DNA from 4 places in the Paenibacillus sp. fava2 genome. Region 2 is predicted to be linked to each of the others. Evidence: riboswitches for the same ligand, from Rfam matches in the RefSeq annotation. Region 2 holds a riboswitch; each other region holds the start of a gene.

Region 1 (8,033 bases), 1.9 Mb from region 2:
CCTAAAGTTCATATCCGTGATCTCGAAGTACGGGCTGAGCTGGACGATACTTATACACAAGGCAGCCTGAACGTAACGATGCGGCTACTGGAATCGCCGCAGGAAGCAGTCGGTGCCAAGCTGGAGCTAAAGGACCGGGACGGAGAGGTCCGGCTTAGCAGCGAAGTTGTGTTTGACGGGCAAGAGCTGACCCTGTCGGGAGAAGTTGCCGATGTGCTGACCTGGAGTGCGGAGAACCCGTATCTCTATACCGTTTGTCTCACCTTGACGGGTGCAGACGGAGCCATTGTGGAAGCTGTTGTACAGAAGGCAGGCTTCCGCCGGTTTGAGATGAAGAACAAGCTTATGTGCATTAACGGCAAGCGGATCGTCTTTAAGGGCGTTAACCGTCATGAATTTAACTGCCGTACCGGCCGCAACATTACCCGCGAGGATATGCTGTGGGATATCCAGACGCTGAAGAGAAGCAACATCAACGCCGTACGTACCTCGCATTACCCGAACCAGACGTTATGGTATGAGCTGTGCGATGAATACGGGGTTTATGTGATCGACGAGATGAATCTGGAAACGCACGGCTCCTGGCAGAAGATGGGCGCGGTTGAGCCCTCCTGGAATATTCCTCATAATGACCCTCAGTGGCATGACATCGTGCTGGACCGTGCGATCAATATGGTAGAACGGGACAAGAACCATCCGTCCATTCTGATCTGGTCCTGCGGTAACGAATCATATGCAGGGCAGGTCATTCTGGATGTGGCGAACTGGTTCCGCAGCCGGGATAACAGCCGGCTCGTTCACTATGAAGGTGTGTTCTATGACCGCAATTATAATGATACAAGCGATATGGAGAGCCGGATGTACGCGAAGCCGGCCGACATTGAGGAATATTTGAACAGTAATCCGGACAAGCCGTATCTCAGCTGCGAATACATGCATGCGATGGGCAATTCTGTCGGCGGCATGCACAAATATACGGAGCTTGAGAATAAGTACCCGATGTACCAGGGCGGTTTTATCTGGGATTACATCGACCAGTCCATTCTGAAGAAGGACCGTTATGGCAACGAATTCTTCGCTTACGGCGGTGACTTCGGTGACCGTCCGACAGATTACAGCTTCTGCGGGAACGGCATTGTCTTCGCTGACCGGAAGTGGACACCGAAGATGCAGGAGGTTAAATTCCTGTATCAGAACTACAAGCTTGCGCCAGACCAGACAGGCATTCGCGTGACTAATGAAAGCCTGTTCGCAGGAACCGATCATCTGGTACTGGAATACAGCCTGTATTGTGACGGCGAATTGCTCGGCAAGTGGACAACCGGTGTTGACGCTGCTCCGCAAAGCGAAGTATGGGTACCGATCGAGCTTCCGCATACAGAAGGGACTCCGGGGGAGTACAGCATTCAGGCCTCCCTGGTACTGAAGGAAGCTGAGCTTTGGGCCGAAGCGGGTTATGAAATTGCCTTTGGCGAGCATATTTTTAACGTGGAAGCCGGGCAGGCTGAACTGCCGGCAGGCGCACTGAATGTAGTAGAAGGGGATGTGCAGATCGGCGTCATTGGCGAAGGCTTTACCGTAATCTTCTCCAAGCAGGTCGGATCGCTCGTGTCACTGAACTACCACGGACATGAGATGATTGAGGCTCCGCCAGCTCCGCTGTTCTGGCGTGCGACTACCGATAACGATAAAGGAACCCAGCTCGGTTACCATGGCGGAGCCTGGTACGCTGCCAGTCTGGCCCGCAATTGTGTAGAGGTAAGCCTTGAAAAGCAAGAGGGTGCAGTAACGGTAAGCTTTGATTACCGGTTCAGCATTCATGAAAAGCTTGAGTTTAAAACGGCTTATACCGTCTATGGTGACGGAACAGTAAGAGTTCGTACACGTTATAGCGGCGCTGCCGGACTTCCGGATGTGCCGATCGTAGCGTTGTCCTTCAAGATGTCGGCTGACTATGAACAGTCAGAATGGTATGCGATGGGACCTGAGGAGAACTACATCGACCGTGCATTCGGCGCCAGACTTGGCGTGTTCAGCCGGAAGGTGCAGGACCTGCCGTCCCGCTACCTTGTACCGCAGGAATCGGGCAACCGTACCGGCGTCCGCCGCGTGAGCATTACCGATAACGCAGGCATCGGGCTGCAAATTTCAGCTCCGGCAAGCGCACCTGTAGAGTGCACTTTGTCGCCTTACACGGCATTCGAGCTGGAGCATGCCGCTCATCCGTTTGAGCTTCCGCAGGTTCACTACACTGTAGTAACTGTTTCCGGCAGACAAATGGGCGTCGGCGGTGACGACAGCTGGGGCGCACCGGTTCATCCGGAATACAGAATTCCTGCAGACCAGACGCTGGAATATGAATTCTTCCTGTCCGGTGCGGGATTGGGAGAGCGATAATTTAATATTGCAAAAGTGAAACCGGCCCCGGTCTGATCGTATTCAGACCGGGGCCTTTTTTTGTTTGGGGGCACTTGGGTGCAAGTGAATATCGGCATTTAGTTGGAATTTCGGCACTTAATTTCATGATTTTCTGATTTGTAGACTCATTAGTTGGAAAAACCACACTTAAATTTAACGGTAGCTTCTAATAACAGCCAATACTGCAGATTTAAGTGACGTTTTTACAACTAGTAGAGTGATTCCGGCGTGTTAGCCAAGAAATAAATGACAAATTTCCACTTAGCTTATTCAGGACTACCTGAATAGGAAAGATTCATTTACAGCAATACAAGCCCATGGTAAATTATTGGAGGAACAGATGTGCTTGAACAATACTAATGGGCGGATATCCGGCCAGACAGGCTATGGGAGAGGCTTGCTGAGGCCGGTGTTATAATCCGAGAAGGGGAATTTGGATGAAAAGGGTACTAAAAACAATCGGCACAAGTCTGGCTGCGGGGGCGATCCTGCTGTCGGGGGCAGCTGGAGGGGTGTCCGGTCCCGAGACGGTATCGGCTGCCGCGGCAAAAGCAACTGCTGCTAAAGCGCCTACTGCTGATCAGGTAATCAGCAAAGTAACAGCAGCAGCGAAGACACTAAAGAATTTTCACATTGATGTGACCAAGAAACAGGATGTGCAGAGCGGCGGCGTGAAGATCAGCAATACCAACACGCTGAATCTGGATATCAACCGTCTGCCGGCTTTTGCTGCAGCAGGAAGTGTAAAGGTCAGTCTGCTGGAGACTTCTTACGAGCTGTATGCTAATGACAAGGAGTTCTACTATCTGGTGGACGGCAGTGAGCTTATCGCTGATTCCGAAGAGGCATACGAGGATAGTGAAGAGGGAAGCAGCACTGATGCAGTGACGGACGGCGACGGAGAGCCGATTGATCCGGATGCGCAATATTGGATTGACCTGGAGAAGGAGGAATGGGATACCTTTTACTCCAAGGGCCAATATGATCCCGCAGCCATGCTTGACTCCATCAAAGCCTACAAAAAGGCGATGAAAGTAAGCACGGCAGGTGCACAGACCGTTATGCAGTTTACACTGACCGATCCGGCAGCAGCCAAGGCGGTCATTACCTTATATGATCAGGAGAATCTCTGGGATGGTGAGACCCTGCTGCCCAAGAGTGTAACCTGGAAGGTATTCGTCAACTCCAAGACATGGCAGACGGAGAAGCTGACTGTTGATCTGAGTTATGTACTGGCTGCCGACGGGGCGAAGGATACATATAGCACCAAGATTGAAGCCAAATACTCCAAGAACAATAAGACGGCAACGATTGTAAAGCCGGCTGAGCTGGAATAGTCTTATCATATGGAACAGCCCCGGTGAGCCATGCGCTCACCGGGGCTGTTGCTGTCTAAACAGTAAACCTCACTTTGCAATAACCGTCTCCTGCACAGGTACATCAGCCGGAAAGACACCCGCACTTTTCTTCACAGGTTTGCTCCAGTACTGCTCGTTTCCAGGCAGGTCATCGAACCATTCTGCCTCCTCCGGGCAGTCGAGGATCATGAATTTTCCGTACTCCTGATCCCGGGACTGATGGTATTTGAGATAGGCTTTGCCGTCCTCAATAGCCAAAATTTCAATTTTGCCGGAGGAGTGGCTCATGGAGAGCCGGACTCTTTTGCCGAGACCGGAGGTTCTGGCTTTGGCCTCCTCGACGATCCGGTACACCTGCTCAAGCGGCAGGACGAACTCACGGTTACCGGCGATCGGCCGGTTAATAAAGAAATAGTAGGGCGTGATTCCGGCCCAGGAGAGGCGGTCCAGCAATTCGCCCAGCACAGCGGGGTCATCGTTAATGCCCTTAAGCACCGGAGTCTGGTTGACGATAATCGCACCGGCATCATGCAGGGCTCTGACAGCACGCTTAGCTTCAGGTGTAATCTCCCGCGGATGATTGATATGCGCCATGATGTAGATCCGTTTCTCTACAGTAGAGTGGGTGCGGATCAGCTCCAGCAGCTCGGGGTCCTGGGAGATACGCATGGGATTGAATACCGGCAGCTTGGAGCCGAGACGGATGATTTTGACATGCGGGATGGCCCGCAGGCTCTCAATAATGAAGCGCAGCTTGGTCGTCGAGAGAATCAGACTGTCGCCTCCGGTCAGCAGAACGTTGTTGATCTCCGGATGAGCGGCGATGTATTCGATCCCGGCGGAGACGTCGGAGGAGGCCTCCTTGACATCGTTGCGGAACAGCCGTTTGCGGAAGCAGTAGCGGCAGTAAGCCCCGCAGACTTCGGAAACAATCAGCAGAGCGGTAGTCCGGTACTTGTGCTGACAGCCCGGCACCACATAGTTGGCTTCCTCGTCGGAGGCATCCCACTGCCCATACTCCATAAGCTCACCCTCACCTGGAACGACCAGCCTGCGGATCGGATCATCCGGGTCCTCCCAGTCTATTAATGACAAATAATAATCATTGGCCCGGAACACAAATTTGTCCGTAACCTCCCTCAGCCGGGATTTCTCTGCTTCGGGCAGCATTTCCATTTTGTTAATGTCGGTTATGTATCGTACCTTTTGCACATGAATCTCTCCTTTGATCTCGTATTGGCGAGGACAAGAGGGAGCCTTGATGTCAAAAAGCCAAACTGGCAGCCAGCAGGGTCTCTAAAAAACACAAAAAGAGACCCTTAGCACAAGGGTCTCATGTTATCAGAAACATAAAAAAGCAGACCCATCCACTACTGACGAGGTTAGCTGACGGACTCGGGTAAGATGGTACCCTACATTGTATAGCTCAATGATTCGCCCCAATTGACTGGTTCCCCCGCTTTCCAGCTGGAAATACTGGAAATTAAGCGTAGATCAAGTATAACCTGCAAAGTTTGCAGAAGTCAAAGCTATTGGCGTCAGCTGCAAGGTTATCTTTTTACAGTTTAGTTTTAATCAAACGTTATTTGGTATACCGGCTGATTATGTTGTACGATATCGGCATATCTTTTTACAACAAGGAGGGCCTTGATGAAGCTGGGCTATTTAATCATTGATATGCAGGAAATTCATGTGAGGGATCATGTGGATCAGAAAACGCTGGACCGCGGCTGTGAATATATTAATTATGTTGCGGACATGCTCCGGGAGAAGGGCCAGCCGGTCATTCATATTCAGGACATTGAAGGAATAGAGGAAGCTACCAGGGAGCGCTACAATATCATTCCCGAGATTCAGGTGGCGGACAGTGATCTGAAGGTAACCAAGGAGTACTCGAACGCATTCTGGAAAACAGAGCTGGAGCAGCTTCTGAACGAACACGGCGTGGAGCTGCTGATTATCTCGGGCTTCTCGGTAGAGCACTGCGTGCAGTTCACTTACAACGGGGCGAGTGAGCGGGGCTTCCGTCCGGTTTTGCTGCAAAATGGTGTTTTGAGCGCACACAGCGACGTAATCACTGCGGCATACAGAGACCGTAATCTGATTTCCTATCCGGTAATTCCTTATTTGATCAGCCAATAATAGTAAGGATGAATACACTCGCCTGTCTGCGGTTTTTTTACTGCGGAACAGACGGGTGTTTTTTATTCCGGAGCAGCTGCTATATAGCAACTTTTTCCAAATACTCTCGTCCAATACTACAGAAGCTATTCCATTATAGGGGAGAGTTACATAATGAGAAATTGGAAGCTGGCAGCCGGTATTTTGGCCGCAGCCATCGCTTTAAGTCCGGGAGCGGCATCTGCGGCTACGGATAGCGTGATTCAGCTGAATTACAATGAGACTTCATTGGGGAGCAGCCAGGTAGTTACGGCAGGTACTACGCTTGTTCCGCTGCAGCAGCTGGCACAGACGATGGGTTACGCCCTCACCTGGAACCAGAGCACGAAGTCGGCTAAGCTGATCCGCCCCGGCCGTGAAGTAACTATGACTGCCGGCACTGTCAGTACAGCTGTAAATGGCACCGCATCAACGCTGGCTAAAGCGCCCCGTATTCTCAAAGGGAAAGTCTATGTACCGCTGGTATCTGCAGTCAGTCTGCTGGGCGGCAAAACGGTGTATGACAAAGGCACAAGCAGCTTGAACATTGTGGATGAGCTGCGTTACTCCGTTGCTTCGGCTCAAGGCAGAACCTACTGGGTGTCACAAAAGAACGGCGATGTATTCTATAATGCCTCGGCTTCCGGCAAGCCTGTGCTGATCGGGGAGCTGCCGTTTGCTGATCTGGCCTACACCCACAGCCTTGAGGTTAAGAATGTGGGGAAGGGTACGGAGCTTTTGCTGCTCACGGATAACCATTATGCCATGTTCAATGATTTCAGCAACAGCTACCAGGTACTGATCAAAGACGGCAAAGTCGTAAAGCAGATGGACTATCACTACACGATCAAGTCATATATAAAAGCACCATTGCTGAAGACTAGCCAGCTCTACATGACCGATGGCCTGAGCATACAGTATATTAATGCAGACGGCAGCCTGGGGAAGCTTTTTGATCTGGAAGCCATCACAGGCACAGAAGGAAATTACACCATCGAATATGCGGCGGAAGATATTATTCTGGCGCGCTTAATGACGAGCACCCAGCTGTTTGCCATTCACACGGCAAGTGGAGCAGGCATAAATCTTAGTGAGCAGCTGATCAGTGCCGGGGACCGTAAGGAATGGGACCGGGCGGACGGATCGGATGAGTTTTATCTGACAAAAATGCTGGTGCTGAAGAAGCGGGAGGGCAACGTAATGACCTTCACCTATGCCACACTGCCTGACGGTAAAGTGAAGACTGTGACGTACAAGGTGGATTCGCAATGATTCCAAGGAGAAGATTACCCGGCGGTTAATGCCTACAACAAAAAGATGCCCAGGCAGGCCGGGGGAAGGCCTGCCTGGGCATCTTTTTATATGGACAAAGAATTAGTTCTTCGCCAGCTCCTGCCGTACAATCGGCGCAACCTTGGTGCCGAGCAGCTCGATCGCGCGCATAACCTCACGGTGCGGCATGGTGCCGACATTGACGTGGAGGAAGAAACGGGTCACGCCAAGATTTTTGTGCAGCAGAATAATCTTCTCTGCCACGTATTCGGAGTCGCCGACATACAGAGCCCCGCGCAGGCTGCGGGCATCGTCATAGGTGGCCCGGTTGTAGCTCTGGCCCCAGCCGCGTTCACGGCCGATGACATTCATCTGCGCCTGGGTGGAAGGGTAGAACAAGGCCGCTGCCTGTTCAGTGGTTTCCCCGACAAAGCCGTGAGAATGGGTCGCAATCTGCAGCTTGTCAGGATTGTGTCCGGCCCGCGCTGCGGCTTCCTTGTACAGCTTCACCAGCGGGGCGAAGCGTTCCGGCATCCCGCCGATAATGGCAAATGCAACCGGAAGGCCGAGCATCCCGGCCCGGATGGCCGACTCGGGATTACCGCCTGTAGCGATCCATACCGGCAGGGGGTCCTGTACCGCACGCGGATACACAGGCAGGTTGTCAATCGCCGGACGGTGGCCGCCGCGCCAGGTTACCTTTTCGGAGGCGCGTATTTTCAGCAGCAGCTCCAGATTTTCTTCGAATAATTCGTTATAATCGTCCAGGCTATAGCCGAACAGCGGGAAGGATTCAATGAAAGAGCCCCGGCCTGCCATGATCTC
Region 2 (8,033 bases):
TCCATTTCAGCGGAGGCAATCTGCATATGTGGAACGGCATTCTCCCGCAGTTTGCAGAGCGGTACAGCATCATCGCGCCGGACTTCCGCGGGCATGGCAAATCGGATAAGCCGCAGACCGGCTATCATATTGATGATATGGCACAGGATCTTTATCTGCTGCTCCGGGAGCTGCAGGTGGAGCGTTGCCATGTTGTCGGCAGCTCGATGGGGGCAGAGATCGCCCTGAGTCTGGCTGCCGCGCATCCGGAGCTGGTCCAGTCGCTGATTCTCGAAGGGGGGCTCTGCAATGAGTTCGGTGAATACGGCTTGTTTAACGGAACAGCAGAGGAGATTGAGCAGAAGAAGAAGATTATGGAGGCTGAGCTGGCAGAACGGCAGGAACGTGTGTTTACGAGCAAGGCGGAATATGTCGCCGAGGAACGCGCTGAACTGGAACAAGAGGGCCTGTGGAATGAGCATTTCCAGCCGTTCTATGAGAACAGTCTGCAGCAGCTGGAAGACGGTAGATTTACCTACTGCTACCTGAACCATGTGCGTACAGAGTATATTCAAAAATTCTGGGATTCAAAGTTTGAGGAGTATTACCGCCAGGTTCATTGCCCGGTGCTGTTTCTGCCGAGTGAAGCGGAGTGGGCGAATGAGCAGGTCCGCAGCAGCCTGAATCACTTTGCCGGTCTGCTGAAGCAGGCTGAGATAGAGAGAATTTCTGATTCGATTCATGCCTATGTCTGGCTGCTGCAGCCGGCAGAAGCGGGACAAATGGTACTGCAGTTCATCAGCAGGCATTCTGTATCAGGTTAAAGGGACAGGTACCGCTGCTGGAATAGTGGTGGCCGGACAGAAACCGGGATTCGATTGGCACAGCTGCCCGGCATACGCCGGGTCTAGCTTGGCAAGCTCGGCGAAGTAGCTGCTGATGATATGATTCAGGCCGACCGCTCCAAGCTGGAAGGTGAGCGTGACAAGCTCGGGAACATGGCTGTAATAGAATCTTTTATCGCGTTTTGGCAGCTTGTAGACTGTGGGCGGGACAAAGGTTACAGCGTCAAAAGTATTAGCGATGCGGTAGCTGGTACGGATATAGGAGTTGAACGCTTTTTTGAAGGCAGGGTCCCCGACTCTCGGTGAACCATAGGTGTACAGTGCAGGTGATGTGAAGGCGGTATTGGCAGCTGCATCAACCGCACACAAGGTGGCAAGTGCTGCACCGAGACTGTGGCCGGTGACGGTTAAGGGTTTGCCGGATGGCAGGGTGGAGAGAGCGGATATCAGCTCGTTTCTGGCGGTGGCGTAGATATCAGTAAATCCCCGGTGGGTCATGCAGTCCTGCTTAATATATTTGAAGCTGCGCTGCGAGGCGATCAGATCGGATATCCAGTCGGCTTGCTGGCTGGTGCCGCGGAAGGCAATAATAATCTCATCCGGAGATTCGAGAATAAAGCCGAACCGTTCGCGCCCGCTGCCGAAGGATTTGGCGTAGATGGTATGTCTCAGCGTATAATTCTGCGGTATCACAAATAAGCCGTCCGGATTATTAAATTGCACATACGTCTGACTGCATATAGCTGCCAGGAAAATCGCCCGCTGCTCAAACCCGCTATTGTTCTTCACCCGCATCCCGCCCTTCTTATTACCACTATGTATGACGGGATGGGCGGATTGGTGCTTGGAGGTACCTTGTAATTGAAAGAAGGGGGCAGACCATGAAAGCCGTTGGTTTCGATCTTGGTGACACATTGATTTATTATGAAAATGTACCGCTCAGCTGGAAGAACCTGTACCGGTCAGCGCTGATTGAAATCATGCAGGCCATGCAGGTCCGGTTTATTGAAACACATATCCGGCAGGCTGAGCAGGTGCTGTCCTTATATAATACCCGGATACACCCCAGGGATTTCGAGGTGACCGACCTGGAAGTTTTTGATAAAGTACTTGCAGCATGGGGAATAAGCGGCGGGAAGGCGGAAGAGGCTGCCAGCATATTTTTCAGCTTTTTTCAGCAGCGCTCCAAAGTGTACCCTGATGCGGCAACTGTGCTTAAAGAATTGAAGCAGAGGGGCTTGCCCGTGGGGATTTTAACAGATGTTCCCTATGGGATGAGCATGAAATATGTGGAGCAAGATGTCGAACCCGTCCGGGAATATATCGATGTCATCCTGAGCTCTGCAGAGATCGGGTTCAGAAAGCCACGGACTGAAGGGTTTATACAATTAGCGACAGAGCTGGGAATGGATAAACCGCAAATGCTTTATGTTGGTAACGAGGAGAAAGATATTGTCGGGGCTAATCAGGCTGGCATGGTCTCTGTATTAATGAATAGAGATCAGCAGTTAAAAAACTGGGGACAGCAAATCACAATCCGTTCCCTTACCGAAATATTGAATTATATTTGACGCATGAGCAGATCTGCAGCATATTAAGAACGTTCAGTAAAAATAATGCTTTGCCGTTCGTTCCCGTTATGCTAAACTGTGATCTGATGAGGGAAATCGGGCGGTAAGCCTTTATTTTTTGTATAATCAAGAACGATCATTCCCGTATAAGATATCAATCTCTAATCTGTGGGTCGTATCAGCAATATCTTACAGAAAAAAGGAGTGTTAGAGGTGGGAAAACTGGACGGAAAGGTAGCTTTGATTACAGAAGGAAACAGCGGTATCGGTCTGGCGGCAGCCCGGTTTTATGCAGGAAAATCCGTCCTTACGGAAAAGGGAGCAACAAGAAGCAAATCGCCGGCTGCTTAAGATCGGAGCCAAAGAATGCGCCTTCATTCAATGAGGGATGGCATTCTTTGGCTTCTTTTGCCATTCGTGACATTTTACAATATACAGCCGCAGGCGTAAGATTCAATCAGCAACTGAATCTAATATAACTGTTCTCAAATGGCTGAATTCCGGTTAAGGGAACGGGGGAACCAACGGTGAAAGCAGTATGTTTTGATGCTGCTCACCTGGGGTGAATCCTTGCTGCAGGTTGTTCATCAACCAGGCAGGGTAGGGCTATCTCACTGCCCGAATCCGTCAGCTAACCCCGTAAGCCTCGAAGAGAGAGGATGAGCGCCATGATCATTTAACCGACCACGGAAGCCCTGCCCTTCTGTGGTCTTTTTGCTGCGCATAGAGGCAGAAAAGACGTCCAGATAAGAAATTGTATTCTTATAACAACGATTAAAAGTCATTTTTATTTACTCGCCTGCAAGAAAGGGGGGATTAAAATCATTAGTGTATTTATTGTGTGCTTCTGGGCGGGGCTGGTGCTTATTGTCAGTGGCGGATTTCACGGTCACGGGCTGACGGGCCACTTTCATGCGGGAGCAGGAGGTCACGGCTTTATGCCTCTGCTGCTGCCGCTGACCGTGTCTGTCACAGTCTGGGGCGGCACGGGTTATGTGCTCGTCCGGTTCAGCGGGATGAACCTGCCGTCGGCAGTACTGATCTGTACCGTGATCGCCTTGCTGCCGGGCTGTCTGCTGTATATTGTGCTGATCCGGATGATGACCCGGTATGACAGCAGCATGAATGAATCGGATTATGATTTAGCGGGACAGCTCGGGTACATCAGTATTGCCGCAGAGGATGGAACGGCCGGGGAGATGAAATATGTGCTGCACGGGACTATGCGTTCTATTGGTGTACGGGCCGAGACAGGCCAGCAGCTTGCAAAGGGCGACAGGGTGATTATTTTGAAGGTGGATAAAGGTATGGCGGAGGTAACTCTTTTTGAAAGGGAAGCCGCCCAATTATAAAATCGGGGAGTGTCGGAGCAGATGGTTATTCTCTATTTAACCGCGGGAATTGTGGCAGTGATCCTGCTGGCTGTGTTCAGTATCGTAAACGCATATAAGAAGGTCCCGCCCAACCAGGCGATGATTGTGTACGGTCTCGGCGGCAAAAGAGTGGTGCAAGGCGGAGGGACGTTCGTCATTCCCGGCTTTCAGAATAATAAGACCATCTCCATGATGCTGATGAGCTTTGATGTCATTCCGGCACAGGCGATGTTCTCCCGGCAGGGCATCAAGCTTAATCTGGAGGCCGTGGCCCAGATCAAGATCAAAAGCGACCCCACCGCCATTCTGACTGCCAGCGAGCAGTTTATAGACCGGCCGGAAGAAGACCGTGAGACGATAATTCTGCATTCGGTGGAAGGCCATCTGCGCGGACTGATCGGTCAGCTGAGTGTAGAGTCCATTCTCAAGACACCGGACGAAATCAACAGCAAGATGCGGGAAACCTGCTCGGAGGATCTTGATAAAATGGGGCTTGAGGTGGTCAGCTTCACCATTAAGAAAATTACCGATGATAAAGGATATATCGACAATATGGGTGTGCCGGAAATCGAACGCATCCGCCGCGATGCCAGCATTGCCAAAGCGGAAGCAGAGCGCGACATCCAGATCAAGCAGGCCGAAGCCGAGAAGGAATCCTCCATCGCCAAAGCCAATGCGCACCAGGCTACCATTGAAGCTGAAACAGCTGCACGTGCCAAAGAATCCCTGTTTGAAAAGGAGCTGAACATCAAGCAGGCGGATTTCAAGCTGGAAACCGAAGTGAAAAAAGCACAGGCGGATCTCGCCTACGAATTGCAGCAGAACAAAATCAGGCAGTCACTCGTTACAGAACAGGTCAAGATTACGCAAATGGAAGCAGAAGCCAACCGAACCGTCCGTGAAATTGAGGTTGGACTGAGACAGAAGGAGCTGGAGGCAACCGTGATCAAGCCTGCCGAGGCTGAGAACCAGGCTGTCATTATGAGAGCGGAAGCAGCCAAGCAGCGGCAGATTCTTGAAGCGGAGGCTGAGGCCGCCATGACGACCAAACGCGGGCTGGCAACGGCAGAAGCGGAGCTGGCAAAGGGGAAGGCGAATGCGGAAATCGTACAGCTCTCCGGAGCAGCGGAGGCAGGGGCGCTCGAGAAAAAAGCCGAGGCGTATAAGCAGTTCACACAAGCTGCGCTTACGGTGGAATTCTTGAAGGTTCTGCCTGAGCTGGCTGAACGAATCGCTTCTCCGCTGGCCAAGGTGGATAAGATTACAGTCATTTCCCAGGACGGTGCTTCAGCCGGCGTGAACAAAATTACCGGCGATATTGCCAAAATGATGGCCCAGGTTCCTGAATTGACCCGCACCCTAACCGGCATGGACGTGACCGAGGCGCTCAGCGGACTGCTCGGCCGCAATCGCGAATCAGAACAGTGATCTATGAACCAGCCCCATGCAGCACCGTAAAGGATGCGCTGTGCGGGGCTGGTTTGTCTTGCCGGAAAGCGGAGCAGAGTGACAAGCCCAAGCCTAATCCGTCCGGGCCTGGTCTGCCGGCAGCGGGATCTTCCAGTACCTGCTCCCGTCGCCGGTTCTCCCCAGCAGCCGGTTTTCCACCAGCTCTCTTCTCAGGAAGCAGTGATCGTTGAAGGTGTGATTGTTCTTTATGATCTCGTTGACCTCAGCTTCTGTATACTCCACATTCTCCAAAAAATTCGTGCTCAGATACTCCACGACGATTGTCTGATTGGCGCGTTTGGCCGGCCAGCTGCGCAGCTTCCGGTCACTGTCCAGGAAATTATCCAGTTTACTTCTCATTATTGGTTTCCTCCATATCTCAATATTCGAACATAATCTAATTATATGTATATCTAATTAGAATGCAACTGAAAGTTGTCCCTAAGGGTACGGCGAGCAATTGTTTATTAATCTTCGCTATTTACCGCTGCGCTGCAGTAATTCCTATGGGATAATATTTCTAAATGATCAGTTATAATGCTTGGGAACATAACGGGATCAGGATCAGTTGAACAAGCCGTGGAGGATGAGAGCGTAATGCCAAGTAAAAGTAAGACAATACTTATAACCGTTTCTTTGCTGCTTACACTTACCGGATGTTTTATCAGCGGAACAGATGAAGATGTCCAGGCCAACAGCCAGGAAGCCGCTGCTGCAGTCGCGGACCTTCCTGCCTATGATTTGTCTTCTCTTGTTATTGAGCTGCCCTCCGGGTGGGAGCTTGATAAAGGGGACAAGCTAAATTACCTGATGATAAATGAGCGGGGAGAGGCTGCTGGAAGAATCTCTTCAAGTCCCTATGAGGCTAACTATGAATTTAAGCATGCGCTGCCTAATCACAGCTCTGTAATTAACGATGAAACGATTCAGCTTTCAGCCGGAGACTGCCGGTTAATTACTCTTGATGCCGATAACGGCACAGCTGCGTCCGGCATAACCGGAACGCATAATACATATTACGGAGTTGTTTCGATACAGGATAAAGTGATCTATATTCTCGATTTTACGAATCTGGATAAGGATCCGCAGAGCAAGCAGCAGTTCATAGATATTCTGAACACCATTTCCCTGGGAGAACCTGCTGCGGTTCAATGACGGGAGCAGTGAACCCGTCAATCCTGTGCACGAACTGTCGGAGCGCACCGGAAGCTTTTTGTTACTCTTGAGTCAGGGAAAGGAGGCTGGCGCATGAATCTGCTGGAGGATATGAACAAAGCGTTAAGCTATATTGAGGAGCAGCTGGCGGGCGAAATCAATTACAGGGAAGCTGCGAGGCTGGCCATGTGCTCGGAGTATCATTTTAAACGGATGTTCTCCTTTTTGGCAGGGCTTCCGCTCTCTGAATATGTGCGCCGCAGACGGCTTACATTAGCCGCATTTGAACTGCAGCACAGCCCGCTCCGCATCATTGATATTGCCGTAACCTACGGGTACAGCTCGCCGGATGCATTCACCAAGGCGTTTCAGCTGTTTCACGGTGTTACCCCTTCAGAAGCCAGATTAAATGGACAGCCGCTGAAGGCCTTTCCCCGGATGACGTTCCAATTAACGGTCAGAGGAGGAAACGAAATGAATTACCGGATTGAAGAAAAGGAAGCGTTCCGTATAGCAGGTCTGCACAAAAGGGTGCCGATTGTGTTCGAAGGGGTGAACCCGGAGATTGCTGCCATGTGGCAGAGCCTGAATATGGAGCTGATCAGCGGGCTCAAGGCACTCTCCAACATGAAGCCTCAGGGAATGATCAGTGCCTCGGTTAACTTTTCAGAAGGTCGGATGGAGGAGAAAGGGGAGCTGGACCACTATATCGGAGTAGCTACAACGCTGGAATGCCCGGATACCTTCGCACAGCTGGAGGTAGCTGCAGGAACGTGGGCAGTCTTTGAAGCGGTGGGCCCGTTTCCCGAGACGCTGCAGAATGTTTGGGGCAGAATCTACTCGGAATGGTTCCCGTCCTCTCATTATGAGCTGGTGGAAGGGCCGGAAATCCTGTGGAATGAAAGTAAGGATACGGCTTCTCCAGCGTACCGGAGCGAAATATGGATTCCGGTTAAAAAGAAAAACCAAGTGTAACAGACAGAAGCTCCTGCGGGTAACCAGTGTTCCCGGGAGCTTCTGTCTGTTTTAGCTAAGCTGAGACATATATTCATAGGCTGTGATGCCGAACATGCTTTTGAAATGGCGGTTCAGGTGGGTCAGATCGTAGAAGCCGTAGTCTGCTACTGCCGCGTAAATATCTTTGGTGCGTTCGATGGAGCGCCTGGCATGTTCGACTTTGCAATTCAGAAAAAACTGATAGGGGGAGATACCGGCATGCTGCTTGAATCCGCGGATGAACTGGAACTTCGACATGCCGTACGCAAGGCACAGCTCATCCAGCTTGAGCACATCGCCAAGGCTGCCCAGCATCATTTCTTTTGCCCGGCCGATAAACCGGTTATCTGTTCCAGATCTGCTTGAGGCTGTATCGGCAGCTGTCCGGGCAAGGCGCTCAATGAGGGAGAGCAGCAGCTCAGCGGATAAAGCATCCCCCCGGTCGGACTGGACCGCACCGGAAAGAGCGCAAATCTGCCGGGACAGCCCGCGGTCATACACAATCGGTGTATCAAAGCGCAGCTCCCTGCCGCCCAGCACCTCAGATACGAGCTCCGGCCGGAGATAGAGCATGATATAGTCAATCCCGTCCCGGTCATAGGAGCTGCCGTCATGATACTGCTCACGGTTAAACAGCATGACACCACCCTGGTGTGAGGACTGGA
Region 3 (8,033 bases), 650 kb from region 2:
ATGGATAATAGCCCAGTATTTATCCCGGCCTTTACTTAAAATGCAACAGGCCACACGGAAGATCGCTGCAGGGGACTTGGAAACACGTCTTGATATTAACAGCAATGATGAAATGGGCAGCTTGGCGCATGCAATCAACGATCTTGCTGTGGATCTTCAGCGATATCGGGATACAAGGCAAGAGTTTTTCGCTAATATTTCTCATGAACTCCGGACACCGATCACCTATTTGGAAGGCTACTCTCAGGTTCTCCAACAGGAACTTTATGAAACCGTAGAGGAGAAAAACAAGTATCTGGGAATCATTCATGACGAAGCGTTACGTTTGCAGCACTTAGTTGAGGACCTTTTTGATTTATCGAAAATGGAAGAAGGGAAGATTAATCTTGAGCTGGACTGGGTGAATATGTCTGATTTAACGCAGCAGGCGGTGCGAAAAGTGGAGCTCAAGGCAAGAGAAAAAAGCCTTAGCCTGAAATACAAGGAAAACGGTATGATGAAAAAGATTCGCGGAGATAAAAAGCGGATGGAGCAAATAATCCTTAATCTTTTGGAGAATGCAGTCCGTTATACCGAAAAAGGCGAAATTAACGTCTCTCTCTCATATACCAGCAGTGCTTTTCTCCTGGTCGTGGAGGATTCAGGGATTGGCATTCCAAAAGACAAAATCCCATACATTTTTGAACGCTTTTATCGTGTAGAAAAGTCTAGATCACGCCAATATGGAGGAACGGGCTTAGGACTGTCCATAGTGAAAAAACTGGTTGAACTGCAGGGCGGGGAAATTACAGTAACAAGTGAAGTAGACAAAGGCACACGGTTTGAAATTCAGTTTTACCAGCAGCCATGACGTTAGGAGGCAGGCTAATGAAAAAAGTGGAATGGCTAATTGCTGTTCTTTTGATCGGAATGGGTATAAGTTGCATGACGATATCCGCGGTATCCTTTCAAAGTCCCATAATACAAGCAAGTGGGATCATAAAATTGGTAACATGTTTTGTTTTATCGGGTTATTGAGTTTCGTTTCTTTAAGGATTTATAAAGCTCGAAAAAAACATTGAGACAAAGACTTTCTATTCGCAAAATTGCAAAACTCAATTTTTTCACAAAAACCACATCAAATCTTCATACTTTCAGGTTAATTGAAGATAGCTACACCTCATTCAAACACTGAAAGGAGAAGTTTATTTCATGACACAAGAACAGTTACAGGAGTGCATTGATGAATGTCTACGTTGTATGCAGGCTTGCAATTACTGCTACAAATCTTGTTTGGAGGAAGAATCCGTTGATATGATGAAGGATTGCATCCGTCTCGACCGAGAGTGTGCGGATATTTGTGCCTTTACTGCTCAGGCCTTGACTCAACACAGCACCTATTCCACGGAGCTGTGCAGACTGTGTGCTGATGCTTGTGAACGTTGTGGTAATGAATGCAGTAAACACCATCATTCGGCTCATTGCCAGAAATGTGCTGAGGCCTGTTTCCGATGTGCGGAGGTTTGCCGTAAGATGATCGCTTAACTTAACATTTGACTTTAAATGAATCAGATGAGCAAGGTTGTTATGTTTCCGTTGCTCATCTGATGTCAAAAGGACAGGAAAGGGTATAAGGAGAGTATGGATGGGTAGGGAGACTCAAACGATTAAGAGACGATATGACCGAATAGCTCCGCTTTTTCATCGTGTGGATGGAAAAATGATGAGGAGTTGGCGCAAAGATCTGTTAAGCGGCCTAAGTGGGAATGTACTCGAGGTAGGCATAGGAACAGGTGCTAATCTTTCCTATTATCCACCCGCCGTTCGCTTAACCGGGATTGATTTTAGCCCAAAGATGCTACAGTATGCCGAACAACGCGCAAAGGAACTGAAGATCGACGTTACTTTAATGGAGATGGATGTTCAAAATTTAACTTTTGAAGACCAGACATTCGACTACATAGTAGCGACTTGTGTGTTTTGTTCTGTCCCCGATCCGGTTCAGGGCATGAGAGAAATGAAGCGAGTGTGTAATAAAGAAGGGGAGATCAGGCTGTTAGAACACATGAGGAGTGAGCAGCCGATGGTTGGGAAATTAATGGATCTGCTTAATCCCCTAACAGTTCGTATCAGCGGGGCCAACATTAACCGGTATACGTTAAAGAATGTGGAATCTGCCGGCTTGATCATACAAAAAAGCGAGCCTTTATGTACAACCATTGTAAGACGATTGCTCTTGAGGCCGTAATCAACCGACTTCCCACGTCAATGGTATGAAATCTGTTTCGTTGGAGACGATAATGCATACGCGTTAGTCTGCATAAATTTCACAATTCACCTATGAAGGAGTGTTATTGATATGAAAAAAGGTTTGTTCATTTTAGCTACAGCGCTGGTGGTCGTCATCAGTGGCTGTGGAAATACCGCAAATAACGGAAATGAAGCGTCCAATACACCCAGTAACGCTGCATCCAGCATGAATCATTCAGAGATGGAACATGAGAATATGACAAGTGAAGTGCCTGAAGGATTAAAAGAAGCCGCTAATCCGGAGTATAAGGTCGGCGATCAAGTCATTATTACCGAGGGACACATGGCCGGGATGAAGGGGGCTACCGCAACCATTGTAGGGGCTTATGACACTAATGTCTACGCGGTATCGTATACACCCACTACCGGAGGAGATCCGGTTACCGATCATAAATGGGTTATCCAGCAAGATTTAAAAGATGCAGGAGACCAGTTTTATGCGCCTGGCACAGAAGTGGTGCTTAACGTTGATCATATGCCTGGTATGAAAGGGGCTACCGCAACTGTAGATACAGGTGAGCAAACAACCGTATACATGGTTGACTATACCCCGACAACAGGCGGAGAGCCAGTAAGAAATCACAAATGGGTAACCGGTGATGAGTTAAAAGCGAAGTAAACGAAGATGAAAAAAGCAGCCTCCAGGGGCTGCTTTCTTTTTTAATAAATAGAGGAATCTTGCAAAAATTGACGTAAATTACCGATGGAATAGGTGGATGAATGATATAATAATATTGGATTTTCGAAAAAATACATGAGGAATACAGGGGAATAGCATTACAAGGGGGATCAAAGTATGATTAGGGAGATTGCCGTTAAAAATGTGGCTACCTATAGTAGTGAGGGTGTACTTTACAGTGACCTGAAAAAAATTAACTATTTTTACGGCTCGAATGGCAGTGGGAAAACAACCTTATCTAATGTTCTTAAACAAATTGAACTTTATGCTGATAGTAGGATATCCTGGGTTTCCCAGCCATTAAAAACAGTGGTGTATAACCAAAAGTTTGTCGAGGAAAATTTCCACCAAGATTCAGATATCAAAGGTATCTTTACTTTGGGAAGAGAATCAACAGAGATTAAACAAACCATCCGAGACAAAAAAGACTTAGTTGATAAAGTAGTTGAGGAAATTCGTCGGTTAAGTTCTAATCTAGAGGTCAAACAAAAAGAGTCTAAACAAAACGATGATGAGTTTACCGACGATTGTTGGAAATTAAAGCGGAAATATGACGATATCTTTTCAGTGGCCTTTTCGGGTTTAAGAAACAATAGAATAAACTTTATGAAAAGATGTAAGCAAGCACCGACAGGCGGACTAATATGTGCTCTAGCAGACCTCCAAGCGCGTGTACAGAAATTGTTTAATGGTTCAAATGAGAAGCTACCTTTCTTGAAAAGATTAAAATAGAGCATCTGTCTGCGGTATGCAATCACCGGATTTTTCAGACCCCTATTATCGGTAAACAGGAAGTCGATATTGCTGTTCTTATATCCAAGCTAGCGATTAGTGACTGGGTTAAACAAGGACATACACATGTTTCTGAAGCGGAAGGAGTGTGCCCCTTTTGCCAACAACAACTTCCTGAGGGATTTACTGAAAAACTCAATGATTACTTTAATGAACATTACGAAAAAGAGATGATTGAACTCCAAGATCAAGTTGAACACTATAAACGGTGTTATCATTATCTTGAAAATCAAGTGCAAGAGTTATTATTGACCGACAAGAAAAATACATATTTGAATCTCGATCTCATTTCGCAACAATATGAACTGATCCTTTCGAAAAATGCACATAATTTGGACTTGTTCCAGCAGAAGCAAACTCATCCCAGTCATCCAATCGAACTGTTAACTATTGCGGCTTTCGTCGATGTGATCAATGAAGAAATCGTCCGAGCGAATGAACAAATTCAGCAGCATAATACTTTTATAGAGAACCGAGTGGATGAAGGGAATAAATTGATAACCCAGATTTGGGATTTTATCTGGAGTGAGAATCAGCAAAATCATGAGAAATATGTTCGTATAGATTATAGAACAGGACGAGCAATCGACAACCTTTCTGCAACATTAGCTCAAAAGAAGAATGAAAGAGTCGCATTAGAATCCGAAATTCACAGGCTGGAGGCTCAGATTACGAGTGTAATCCCCTCTGTAAACGAAATGAATCGGTTACTGAGGGCCTATCATTTTACTAATTTCAAATTCGCTCATACACAAAGTCAAGGAAATTATCGGTTAATCCGATCAAATGGTGAGGACGTTAATCAAACATTAAGTGAAGGCGAGAAAACGTTTGTTACCTTTCTTTATTTTATGCACTTATTAAACGGTAGCAATAACAGTGATTTAATTACGGAGAATAAAGTTGTTGTGATTGATGACCCCATTTCAAGCTTGGACAGTAACGTATTGTTTATCGTAAGCAATCTGATTTCCAAACTTATAGAAGATGTACGCAACGAAGAAAGTAATATCATTCAGTTGTTTCTTCTAACGCATAATGTCTATTTTCACAAGGAAATTACGTTTTCAAAAAACCGGCCCAAAAATGGCGCTAGGATGGCGGATGAGACATTTTGGATTATCCGAAAATGGAATGATGTAACCGAATCAACCCCGTATAACAGCAACCCGATTAAAAGCTCGTATGAGTTAATGTGGCAGGAATTAAAGTCAGCCAATCACAGCTCTTCCATCACCGTTCAGAATTTGATTCGTAGAATCATTGAAAATTATTTTAAAATCTATGGTAATTACAGCGATCAGGACATTATTGATAGATTCGAGGAGGATGAGAAGGTCATATGTAAATCCTTAATCTCCTGGGCCAATGATGGTTCTCACTTTGCAGGAGATGATTTGTATATCGAGCACCCGATGGATACAGTCAGCAAGTACTTACGGGTATTTGAAAAGATATTTGTGGTTACACATCATCATGCCCATTATAAAATGATGATGGGAATTGAAGAATCTCTGGGATCGGCTTTGGAACAAACACAGGTATCGTAATCGAAAACGTAATATCAATTAAACGACATATACGGGATTAGAAGACGAGGAGGAAGTAACTACTCGTCTTTTTATATACACCAAAGATATTGAAATATATTACAAAAACGTTACTATTGTTTCAGACAAAGAATGATATTGAGTGGTTATTATAAAGCAAAAATATGGAGAAACAATGAAGAAAGTACGTAGAAAATACGTTGATAGTTAAATTTTTAGAAGGATTGACAGGTGGCCTACTATCTATTAAAGTGTTAATAGTTACAAAATATTAATAAGTTGCCGAATTTCAGCGTTGAAAACGGGGGAACCATTTTTTGGGTGAATTATTCTTGCATGAAAGGGAATATAGGGAACCTTTAACCGAATCCTCAGCTAACTCCGTAGGCATTGAAGGGAGAACAAGTTTCTGAAGAAAGTCATCGTATCCATGTTGGCAGCCTCATTTATATTTGCTTCTGCAGCACCAGGTACATATGCTAGCGAGGTAACCTTGGACAGTGTTGTGAATCGGGTCGTAGGAACCCCTTATCTTTATGGAGGAACCACAACTTCAGGCTTTGATTGTTCCGGATTTATTCTATATGTACTTAAGAAGTTCAATGTAGATGACCTTCCGCGCACTTCTCAATCGCAGGCTAAAACTGGCATTCCTGTAGCCAAAGATGATTTACGTGAGGGTGACCTCGTCTTTTTTAACACATTTGGTTCTGGAATTTCGCATGCGGGCATTTACGTAGGTGATAACAAGTTCGCTCACTCTTCCAGCAGTAAGGGCGTAAGAATCAGCAATTGCTGAATAGAATAAGCCTCTATAATCAGAGCTGGCAACTTTCCAAGCATAGTTGCTAATCCAAAAGTGACCCAGCTAACACGACTAACGGAACTCGATATATTAACCAATCCTGAAGGGATAAACGGGAGTATTCTTAAAGCAAGAATAAGAAAGAATGCTTCATAACCAGAAGTTTGTTGAAGTCTCTTCAAATATTTATTCTCATTTTTTAAACCTCCTATTAAGGACAAGACCCCCCTGCGATAGAGAACAAAGCTAATAATTGCCCCGAGCACTTCTCCGAAAAAGGAAATAATCATTCCGTTAAGAAAACCGAAAAAGGTGATGTTAGCTCCTGTGAGAAATACACTAGGGATGAATGCAAAAATGCTTATTAATATATTTAAAACCAAACTTAAAATAATGGCGAAATAACCACTTTCACCTAACAATTCAACGATGTGCGTAGTCATACAAAATCCGTTCCTTTTTTATTTGAGATAACCTGAGCTCATTATAACAGGTAAATAAAAAGCTAAACATAGATCTCCTAATTCTACGTTTAGCCAAATATATGTGCTTATGGAATAGTTCATTTTTTATTTAAGAAAGTTATAGGATCGCATCTATATCATCAGTTGAATTAGGCTTCACTTCAATAATCATTCGCAGAGGTAAGCAAATGATAGATTGTCTTGGTCTTGATATTAAACCAAAGCTAAAACAGATTTTTTGCGGACAGTCCGATTCAATTACTTCGATCCCTCTATCATGAACTTTGAGTATATCGTATCCTCTTTTTGTTTGAATCTTGATAATTTGGGGCTCATCTGTGAGTTCTACCTCTTTATATAGTTTATTATTTATACGTATACTTGCATAAGTACCGGTATCGGGCTGATCCTTTCTAAGCAACTCTACTCCTAAAAGAGTCAGGGCTATTAGCAAAATACATGTGATAAGAATTAAATCCGCTTTCTTAATACCAATTTTCTTCATCATCTTGTTCATCTCCAGCTTAACAGATAGTCTCATAGTATCTGAAAATAGTGTGTAAACTATGTGGAGGTATTTATAACAAGTAATTTTTTTTGAAATTAGTAAACCGTGTTTAAAAAGAGCGCCTCAACTAAGGAGCTCTTTTCGTTTTATCCCAACTTTTCTTCACTGTTCTGAGCAACTTGTCTTCTGAAGTGCTTCCTAAGCAATGATGTAGCTCGAATAGTCGGTGGACAAGAACATAGTCCTATCAGATCTCGCCCTAGCGGGGTTTTCTGTTTAAAGATCAAGTTCTTGTCCTTTTCTTTGGACCGATATAGAAAAATGGAAACTGTTATCACTTTCCAATAACCAACAAATACATGCTTCAGTTAGCGTACTTAATATAATGGGGAAATCTCCGCAATTCCCTCGGTTACCGGTTCTGGCTATTCTGCAAACACCTGAATAAGCTGATTCTACTTGTTGATAGATAAAAGGCATCCAGTGATGATTTGACTTAATATTGCTTCTTATTCTTCTTCCACTTATGAATAACGACTGCTTCACTAAGCAGCCTCATTAAATGCGTTGTATCTCCACGATTACACATGGTAGATTAATCCATTGTTTTGTCGATATAATGTAAGTATATAGAGTATTATTACTTTAGGGGGCATGTTATGGCGCAATATGCATTTTTCAAATTTATCGAGAATTGGGAGCAACTTACTCAAAGTGGTGTTCTTGAAGAAATGAATGAGCATCGATTTATAAGATTAGATGCTGAAGTTATCAAAACTAGTGAAATTGCTAAGATAAAATCTTTAAGTATTCCTCTCATTTGCCCAATTTGCGAAGAACGGATGTATTTTAATAAAGGATATCTCAGGATAAAAGATGACGCGCAATATCAAAATAAAAGTCCCTACTTTTATCATTCAAATAAAAATGCTTGTCATTTTGCAGA
Region 4 (8,033 bases), 540 kb from region 2:
TGTTCGCTCTCAAAAAAGTACTGCTTGTACTTGTGCTTACCGCGTGCCTGAGCGGGTCACACTATGCCGCCATGGACGGTGCATCGTTCTCGAATACAAGCGCTTTTAATTATACAGGAACTGTCCCGCTGCTGCCTGATTCACTTTTGGGCATATTGTTGGGAGGCTCGTTTTTATTGATTGTGACACTGGTTCTGGTTCTTCTGTACAGGGACCGGCAGCGTGTTCTGTTCTCTGCAAGCTTTAATGAGCAGCGCTATACGGCCTTATTCGAATCCAGTCCCGACATGGTGCTGTGCATTGATCCTGCCCGCAAAAAGGTTATAAGCTCCAACCCTTCACTTCAGCATATGACCGGTTACCAAATGGAAGAGTTAAGCGAGTATAAGAGCATTCTCAGTACTCCAAAGGATGAGGCTACACTGAAGGAAGCGGTGAACAGGGCAGTGGACGGGTATTCCTCCAAGCTTGAGCTGGAAATCCGTCTAAAGGACGGCGGCACCATGATCTGCAGCACAACCGTTTTCCCGCTTGTTCATGACACCCAGAAGCTGGTTTATCTGGTTGCTGAGGACATTACTGCCTTTATTCAATTCCAGCAGCAGCTGATTGTCGCCAAGGAAGCGGCAGAAAGCGCTGACCGGATGAAAAGCGAGTTTCTGACGACCATGAGCCACGAGATCCGTACGCCGCTGAACGGCATTATCGGCATCAATCAGCTTTTAGCCGAGGATATTGATAATCAGGAGCTGCAGGAGCTGCTGCGGCTGCAGTACAACAGCAGTCAGGCGCTGCTCAGTGTAATCAATGATGTGCTCGACTTTTCTCGGCTCGACTCCGACGGACTAAAGCTGCAAAACGAAATTTTTCCGCTGAAGGCACTGCTAGGTGAATGCTCCAATCTGTTCGAGGCGACTGCCAAGGAGAAGGGGCTGGAGCTGAAGCTCGGAATTGAGGCAAATGTTCCTGAAATGGTAAGTGGCGACAGTGTGAGAATCCGCCAGATTCTGGTTAATCTGATCGGGAATGCGGTTAAATTCACTCCCGGCGGTGAGGTGTCGATAGAAGTGGAATACAGCGGTACTCAAGCCGGTGAAGGTGAATATACATTTAAAATTAAAGATACCGGTATCGGCATTTCGTCCGATAAGCTGCCGCTGTTATTTCAGCCTTTTACGCAGCTTGATGCGGCGCATAACCGGCATTATTCCGGCACAGGCCTTGGGCTTGCGATCTGCAGGAAACTGGTCGAGCTGATGAATGGCCGGATTAAGATAGAATCCGAACCCGGGAGAGGGACAGAGGTTATATTCTGCCTTACGCTCAAGTCCGGCGACAAGAATTACAGCGGGGGAAGAGAGAGCAGCGAAGCGGCAACTAAGCCGTTAGAAATAGAGGTTGTCTAAGCTTGAGTTTGCCAAAGAGAGAAGTTTAATTATATAATTTTAAATTATATGATTTAAATTTATTGTCCCGCAGGACAGAAAGGAACTCTCACTTGGGCAAAAATAAACGTAAAAGCGCTGCTCTTCCCCAGAATAGTAAAAATGAGAAGCTTGTAGCGCAAATGGAACAGCAGAAGAAGAAAACATTGATAGTGATTGTTGCGACGATCGCCCTGGTTGTCATTATTTTTGTGGGATTATTTATGCTGGCCGCAAGAGACTCATCAACAGGAACTTCAGCCGAACCGGTTGAATTCAACTACAGTGAAATGACTAGACTTGGCAGTGAGGATGCACCTGTCAAAATCGTCGAATTCGGCGACTACAAATGTCCGGCTTGCGCCCAGTTCGCAGGTGCCATTAAGCCGCAGATTGTACAGGATTATGTAAATCAGGATAAGGCCGCGTTATATTTTGCAAATCTGGCCTTTATCGGGGATGACTCCAAAACTGCTGCTCTTGCAGCCTTGTCTGTCTACCATCAGAACAGCGATGCATTCTGGACATACTACGATGCTATTTATGCCAACCAGGGTGATGAGAATAAGGTGTGGGCGACTGAGGACTTCCTGGTTGAATTGGCGCAGAAAGAGGAGCTGCCAATCGATTATGATCTGCTCCGCAAAGACATTAAAGACAAGACCTATAACAGCCAGCTGGAAAGTGAGATTCAGCTAGCCTCGGCTTCCGGCGTTTCTTCGACTCCTACCCTCTTTGTGAATGGGGTAATGGTCGACGAGCCATTCAACATGGAGGCTATTGACGCTCAGATTCAGGCCGCTTCCGAAGCGGTGGTTGCCGAGTGATGAAGTTCACCGCCTTCTGCCGGCGCCATTGTCTGTATCTGGCCTGGTTTGTGTCGATCGTTGCTGTTGCAGGCAGTCTCTACCTGAGCGAAGTGCTGAAATACGAGCCATGCAAACTGTGCTGGTTCCAGCGCATCTTCATGTATCCTCAGCTGTTTCTGCTGGGAATTGCCACGTACCGCGGGGATAAAAAGATTATTCCCTACGTCCTGCCGTTAAGCATTATCGGCGGAAGCATCTCCATTTACCACTATGCTGAGCAGAAGATTCCTGCGCTGAGCAAGGTGCTTCCATGTACAGTTGGCGTTCCCTGCAATCAGGATTATATTAATCTTTTAGGCTTCATTACTATTCCATTGATGGCCCTTACGGCGTTTACCCTGATTACAGTTTTATTGTGGACAGGACGTAAAGATACAGACGGGGAATAGGCAGCAGGCAGGCGAAATTCCGAGCATCAAAAAATCCTGATTTTTTTGTCACAATTAACATCCAAAACACGCTAAAACCACGGTACAGAGGGATAATGCAAGAGAATGAAAGATCAACTTATCCCTTATCATGGAATTGCGTGTTTTGGATGTTTTTTCATTCCTTTTTCATTTGTTTCACTGCTTTACTGGGAATGCTTTGTAGACTATCATTAAGCCTTGTGAGAAGTTGAATACGCGCTGAATTTTCCGCAGGGAAATCGGGGGAACCAAACTCGGCCGCACGGCCGACGGGGTGAATCGGAAACAGGCCAAAAAGGCTGTAACCGTAGGGCTTTCCACAGTCCGAATCCGCCAGCTAACCTCGTAAGCAAAGGTGGGATAATGACCATGCTCATGGCATGCGGATCATTTCCGTATGCTTATTTTTGTGCCTGCATTTATGAAAATCCACCTATGAAAACGATGAAAACAGCGCACGGTATAACCGGTTCAACTAACAAAGAGAGGAACTGTTACAACAATGGTAAGCAAGGTAAAACGACTATTGATCGGACGTCCGATGAAGTCGAACGAACTCGATCATGAAAAGTTATCCAAGGTGAAAGCACTGGCTGTCCTGTCTTCTGATGCGCTCTCGTCTGTAGCCTACGGAACGGAACAAATTCTCCTGGTACTTGTGGCTGCAGGCTTTACTGCCATCTGGTACTCACTGCCAATCGCGCTTGCCGTATTGGGCCTGCTGGCCATACTCATTTTGTCCTACCGGCAGACGATCTTTGCCTATCCGCAAGGCGGAGGGGCCTACATCGTAGCCAAAAGCAATCTGGGCGTTCCTACCGGCCTGTTAGCCGGCGGATCTTTATTGGTTGATTACATTCTTACCGTTGCGGTTAGCGCCTCGGCGGGCACGGACGCGATTACGTCGGCTTTTCCAAGTTTACATGATCATTCGGTGCTTATTGCAGTGTCCGTCATTATATTGCTTACTATTGTCAATTTGCGCGGGGTTACGGAGTCTGCTTCTTTTATCGCAATCCCGGTATATTTGTTCGTTGGCTCGATCTTTTTCCTGATAGTTGCAGGGGTGTTCAAATACCTGACAGGCGGGGCCCATGCCAGTGTACCTGAAATTGGCTCGGCAGTATCCAATGTCAGCCTGTTCCTGCTGCTGAAGGCGTTCAGCTCCGGCTGTTCGGCCTTGACCGGGGTAGAGGCGGTATCTAATGCCATTCCTAACTTCAAGGCTCCTGCGGAAAAAAATGCCGCCAAAACCCTGATGATGATGGGATTGATCCTTGGTGTAATGTTTACAGGCATTACTCTGCTGGCTTACTGGTACGGTGTTACCCCGGATGAAAAAGCCACAGTAGTTTCCCAAATTGCCGAGTCGACCTTTGGCCGCGGCGGTTTGTACTTCTTCATTCAAGGGATCACAGCTGTCATCCTGTTCCTTGCAGCAAATACTGCCTACTCGGCGTTCCCGCTGCTCGCTTTTATGTTTGCCAAAGATAAATATTTGCCACATGCCTTCATGGTCCGCGGAGACCGGCTGGGTTTTTCTAACGGTATTATTTTCCTCGGAGTGCTGTCGGCAGTGCTGGTAGCTGCATTTCACGGGAATACGGAAGGACTGATCCCGCTGTATGCTGTCGGTGTGTTTATCCCGTTCACCTTATCCCAGCTTGGAATGATGGTGCACTGGTACAAAACCAGACCGAAGGGCTGGCAGAGCAAGTTTGCTGTGAATACGGTCGGTATGCTGACCACGCTCACCATTACGCTGATCTTTATTATTACGAAGTTCTCCAGCGTATGGATGGCCTTTATCTTCCTGCCGGTTGTAATGCTGGTATTCCACCGGATTCACCGCCATTATCTTAATACCGCTGACCAGCTGCGGATCTGCCCTTCGACCGACAAGCCTTGCATTAAGGGCAGTACAGTAGTAGTCCCTGTAGCCGGTGTTACCCGTGCTGTATTGCATTCCATCAGCTATGCCAAATCCCTGACGGACAATGTGGTAGCTGTATATGTAGGCTTTGACGAAGAAGAGATTCACAAAATGGAGCAGAAGTGGGAGGAATGGAATCCTGGCGTGCGCCTGATCGTCCTCCGTTCCCGGTACCGGAGCATCATCCGCCCGCTGGTCAAGTTTATTGATACAGTGGAGTGGAAGACCGCTTCAACAGACCATATCACGGTACTGATTCCGCAATTTATTACGAAGCACTGGTGGCAGGCCATCCTGCATAATCAGACCAGCCTGTTCATCCGTTCTTATCTGATGAACCAAAAGGATATCGTAGTAGCAACAGTTCCTTATCATTTGCACAAATAGTCAGGTGACATGATGAAGCGGCTGCTTCCGTTTACAACGGGGGCAGCCTTTTTTTGTGAATGCTTGTACAACTTTCATATATTTGCGATAATGATAATTGAGAACCACTATCAGTTGAGTGATAAACAATATCAGTCACTTAAACCCCGGACCCATGTGCTTAACGCCGCTGAAGTCATACATAGAATAACTATTAAGGAGTGGAGATTATGTCAGAACGTTTAAACACAGAACAGCTAAGTATCGGGTATGCCGAAGCAACGATTGTCAAAGGTCTGAACCTGTCACTGCCGACAGGAAAAATTACAGCGCTGGTTGGAGCTAATGGCTCCGGAAAGTCTACAATCCTCAAAACAATGGCGCGGATTATGAAGCCGAAGAGCGGAAGTGTGATGCTGGACGGCAAATCAATCCATACCCTGTCCACCAAGGAAGTGGCCCGCCAGCTGGCGATCCTGCCGCAGAATCCGACGGCTCCGGACGGACTGACGGTGTCCGAGCTGGTTGGTTACGGCCGGTATCCGCATCAGAAGGGCTTTGGCACAATGACGCCCGAAGACCGTGAGATTATCGCTAATGCAATCACGGTGACCGGTATGGAGGAATTTCATGACCGTCCGATTGACCGCCTGTCGGGCGGGCAGCGCCAGCGCGCCTGGATCGCTATGGCTCTGGCCCAGCAGACGGATATCCTGTTCCTTGACGAGCCGACCACGTTCCTCGATATGGCCCACCAGCTTGAAGTGCTGCAGCTGCTGCAGAAGCTGAACCAGGAAGAAGGCCGCACGATCATTATGGTGGTGCATGATCTTAATCATGCTTCCCGCTACGCGCAGCATATGGTGGCGATCAAAGCCGGTACAGTTGTCAGCGAAGGGACTCCGTCCGAGGTTATGACGCCTGATGTACTCCGCAAGGTCTTCGGCATTGAATGCGACATCGTTGCCGATCCGCGTACGGGTGTCCCGCTGTGCCTGCCGTATGAGCTGGCAGCTTATAAGGCCGCAGGATTGTAATCAACCAGGGATACTCATAAAGAGGAGGAAACGTAATGAACGATGCACAGCAAGAGCAAATACAGGACTTTGGCAGCAAGTTTGATCTGCATCCCGGCATTCCGGCAGGAACAGTGCATTCCTTTAATGCCGCTGAGATGGCAGATGAAAAGGGAATGAGCGCTTTTGTCGAGTGCTATAGGCCGCTTATCAAAGGGATGGATGACAAGGTGGCCGCCACCTACTTTGCCGGTGCCTTCGGTAATGTGGCCCTTGCAGTCCAATATGCCCTTTCTGTTTATTCTGCCAGTCCTGATGTCAGTCTGCCCGGCTTGTCTGTGCATCTCATACCAGCTCAGGGATATTGGCGTGTAGCCTTCTCCCTGAACGAATGGTCATTCACTCCGGCTCCTGCGGGCGCCAAGGAGCGCACGGACTGGCGTAATGAACAGCTGACCCGGTTTTACAGGGATACGGCCGCACCGCTGCTGGCTGTGTTATCCAGCGTCACCGGGCTTGCCGGGGGAGAGATCTGGGGCCAGCTGCCCACCAAGTTCAACTATTATCTGGAGGTTTTTACTTCCGGAGATGTTCCCGCAGGCATACTGGAGACTTTGCAGGAAGATTACCGGTATCTGCGCGAAGAAATGCCGGCAGCACTATTCGGTTTGAAGAGAAATCCGTTTCACGTTCAGGTGCGCAAGATTGAATCGCTGGCTGATCCGGATAAGACCGTAAATATGCGCAACCGCTGCTGCCTGTATTACCGGACAGAAGGCGGAAGCTATTGCTACACCTGTCCTCGGCTGAAGGAAGAAGAGCGGGCGGCACGCCGGACTGAATTCCGCAGTACTGCCTCTGCAGGTCAGGCTTAGATATAATTCGCCGGATTGCCGCATAAACTGGATACACGCAGCATCAGCAGCAGGCTCCCGTCATTGACAAGGGAGCCTGTTCGTTGTTACAGTTGGGGATGCCATTAATTCAGGCTGATAGCCGGCTCATGTATTGATTGTAAAGGAGCATGAAACATGAATATAAGCCAAGTTGAACAGGATTTGCAGCAGCTTCTTCCGGACGGAACGGTAAGAAGCCGGGAAATGCTGAAAACTTATGTGTTTACACAAATCGGCGGGATCGCCGACATTCTGGCTGTACCTGCAAGCTATGAGGAAATACAAAAGGTGGTTACATACGCCCGTGAGCGTAATATCCCGTTAACCGTGCTGGGGAACGGATCAAACGTCATTATACGCGACGGCGGCATACGCGGAATCGTACTGTATACATCGGTTTTGGATAAGATGTCCATTGAGAACGGGCTGCTGGTAGCCCAGTGCGGGGCCAAAATTATTGATGCCTCGGCCTATGCGCAGGAGCAGGAGCTGACAGGTCTGGAATTTGCCTGCGGTATTCCCGGAACAGTAGGCGGCGCGCTTTATATGAACGCCGGTGCCTACGGCGGCGAGGTCAAGGATGTGCTGCACAGTGCGCTGGCTGTTAACAAGGCCGGAGAGCTCGTTATACTACGCGGCGAAGAGCTGGAGTTTGGCTACCGGCACAGTATTTTTGCAGGCGGGGATTATATCGTGCTCGAGGCGCGTTTTGCCCTGCGGCAGGGAGATCCTGCGGCCATCAAGGCGAAGATGGATGAGCTGACCTATCTAAGGGAATCCAAGCAGCCGCTCGAATATCCTTCCTGCGGCAGTGTATTCAAGCGTCCGCCGGGCCGGTTCGCCGGGCAGCTGATTCAGGAAAGCGGACTGCAGGGCGTACGGATCGGCGGGGCTGAGGTATCCCGCAAACACGCCGGATTTATTGTAAATGCGGATAATGCAACGGCTAACGACTATATCGGGCTAATTCATCATGTCCGCGCTGCGGTAAAGGATAAATTCGGGGTAGAGCTGGAGACGGAAGTACGCATTATCGGGGAAGACTGAACAGGAGGCCGCAGACTAGTGCTGTGGCCTCCTGTTTTTAATATAGAACCTGATGTTTAAAGCTTAATGCAA

The links. A riboswitch is a leader RNA that binds a small molecule or an ion and turns the genes downstream of it on or off. The one in region 2 is predicted to bind cyclic di-AMP.
Region 1: it holds a riboswitch for cyclic di-AMP, as region 2 does, so the genes downstream of both, AC4G46_RS28575 (KamA family radical SAM protein) here and AC4G46_RS20340 (NfeD family membrane protein) in region 2, are expected to answer to the same signal.
Region 3: it holds a riboswitch for cyclic di-AMP, as region 2 does, so the genes downstream of both, AC4G46_RS17225 (C40 family peptidase) here and AC4G46_RS20340 (NfeD family membrane protein) in region 2, are expected to answer to the same signal.
Region 4: it holds a riboswitch for cyclic di-AMP, as region 2 does, so the genes downstream of both, AC4G46_RS17675 (APC family permease) here and AC4G46_RS20340 (NfeD family membrane protein) in region 2, are expected to answer to the same signal.

The regions. Positions count from the first base shown of each region.
Region 1 is NZ_CM177755.1:6,489,458-6,497,490, reverse strand. It holds gene lacZ (beta-galactosidase, LacZ type) at 1-2,397, shown strand, start outside; gene AC4G46_RS28580 (DUF6612 family protein) at 2,856-3,755, shown strand; gene AC4G46_RS28575 (KamA family radical SAM protein) at 3,825-4,988, opposite strand; cyclic di-AMP (ydaO/yuaA leader) riboswitch at 5,133-5,276, opposite strand; gene AC4G46_RS28570 (cysteine hydrolase family protein) at 5,427-5,918, shown strand; gene AC4G46_RS28565 (copper amine oxidase N-terminal domain-containing protein) at 6,072-7,208, shown strand; gene AC4G46_RS28560 (LLM class flavin-dependent oxidoreductase) at 7,311-8,033, opposite strand, start outside.
Region 2 is NZ_CM177755.1:4,633,242-4,641,274, reverse strand. It holds gene AC4G46_RS20360 (alpha/beta fold hydrolase) at 1-803, shown strand, start outside; gene AC4G46_RS20355 (alpha/beta fold hydrolase) at 795-1,613, opposite strand; gene AC4G46_RS20350 (HAD family hydrolase) at 1,706-2,395, shown strand; gene AC4G46_RS20345 (hypothetical protein) at 2,609-2,746, shown strand; cyclic di-AMP (ydaO/yuaA leader) riboswitch at 2,877-3,056, shown strand; gene AC4G46_RS20340 (NfeD family membrane protein) at 3,091-3,747, shown strand; gene AC4G46_RS20335 (flotillin family protein) at 3,757-5,196, shown strand; gene AC4G46_RS20330 (DUF2087 domain-containing protein) at 5,290-5,577, opposite strand; gene AC4G46_RS20325 (hypothetical protein) at 5,815-6,372, shown strand; gene AC4G46_RS20320 (AraC family transcriptional regulator) at 6,466-7,347, shown strand; gene AC4G46_RS20315 (helix-turn-helix transcriptional regulator) at 7,399-8,033, opposite strand, start outside.
Region 3 is NZ_CM177755.1:3,986,364-3,994,396, forward strand. It holds gene AC4G46_RS17195 (sensor histidine kinase) at 1-850, shown strand, start outside; gene AC4G46_RS17200 (four-helix bundle copper-binding protein) at 1,192-1,524, shown strand; gene AC4G46_RS17205 (class I SAM-dependent methyltransferase) at 1,625-2,227, shown strand; gene AC4G46_RS17210 (YdhK family protein) at 2,339-2,908, shown strand; gene AC4G46_RS17215 (AAA family ATPase) at 3,086-3,700, shown strand; gene AC4G46_RS17220 (AAA family ATPase) at 3,706-5,310, shown strand; cyclic di-AMP (ydaO/yuaA leader) riboswitch at 5,581-5,715, shown strand; gene AC4G46_RS17225 (C40 family peptidase) at 5,741-6,109, shown strand; gene AC4G46_RS17230 (TVP38/TMEM64 family protein) at 6,067-6,558, opposite strand; gene AC4G46_RS17235 (NusG domain II-containing protein) at 6,698-7,087, opposite strand; gene AC4G46_RS17240 (hypothetical protein) at 7,747-8,033, shown strand, end outside.
Region 4 is NZ_CM177755.1:4,089,685-4,097,717, reverse strand. It holds gene AC4G46_RS17690 (ATP-binding protein) at 1-1,406, shown strand, start outside; gene AC4G46_RS17685 (DsbA family protein) at 1,499-2,251, shown strand; gene AC4G46_RS17680 (disulfide oxidoreductase) at 2,251-2,682, shown strand; cyclic di-AMP (ydaO/yuaA leader) riboswitch at 2,911-3,070, shown strand; gene AC4G46_RS17675 (APC family permease) at 3,206-5,023, shown strand; gene AC4G46_RS17670 (ABC transporter ATP-binding protein) at 5,233-6,039, shown strand; gene AC4G46_RS17665 ((2Fe-2S)-binding protein) at 6,075-6,893, shown strand; gene murB (UDP-N-acetylmuramate dehydrogenase) at 7,050-7,961, shown strand.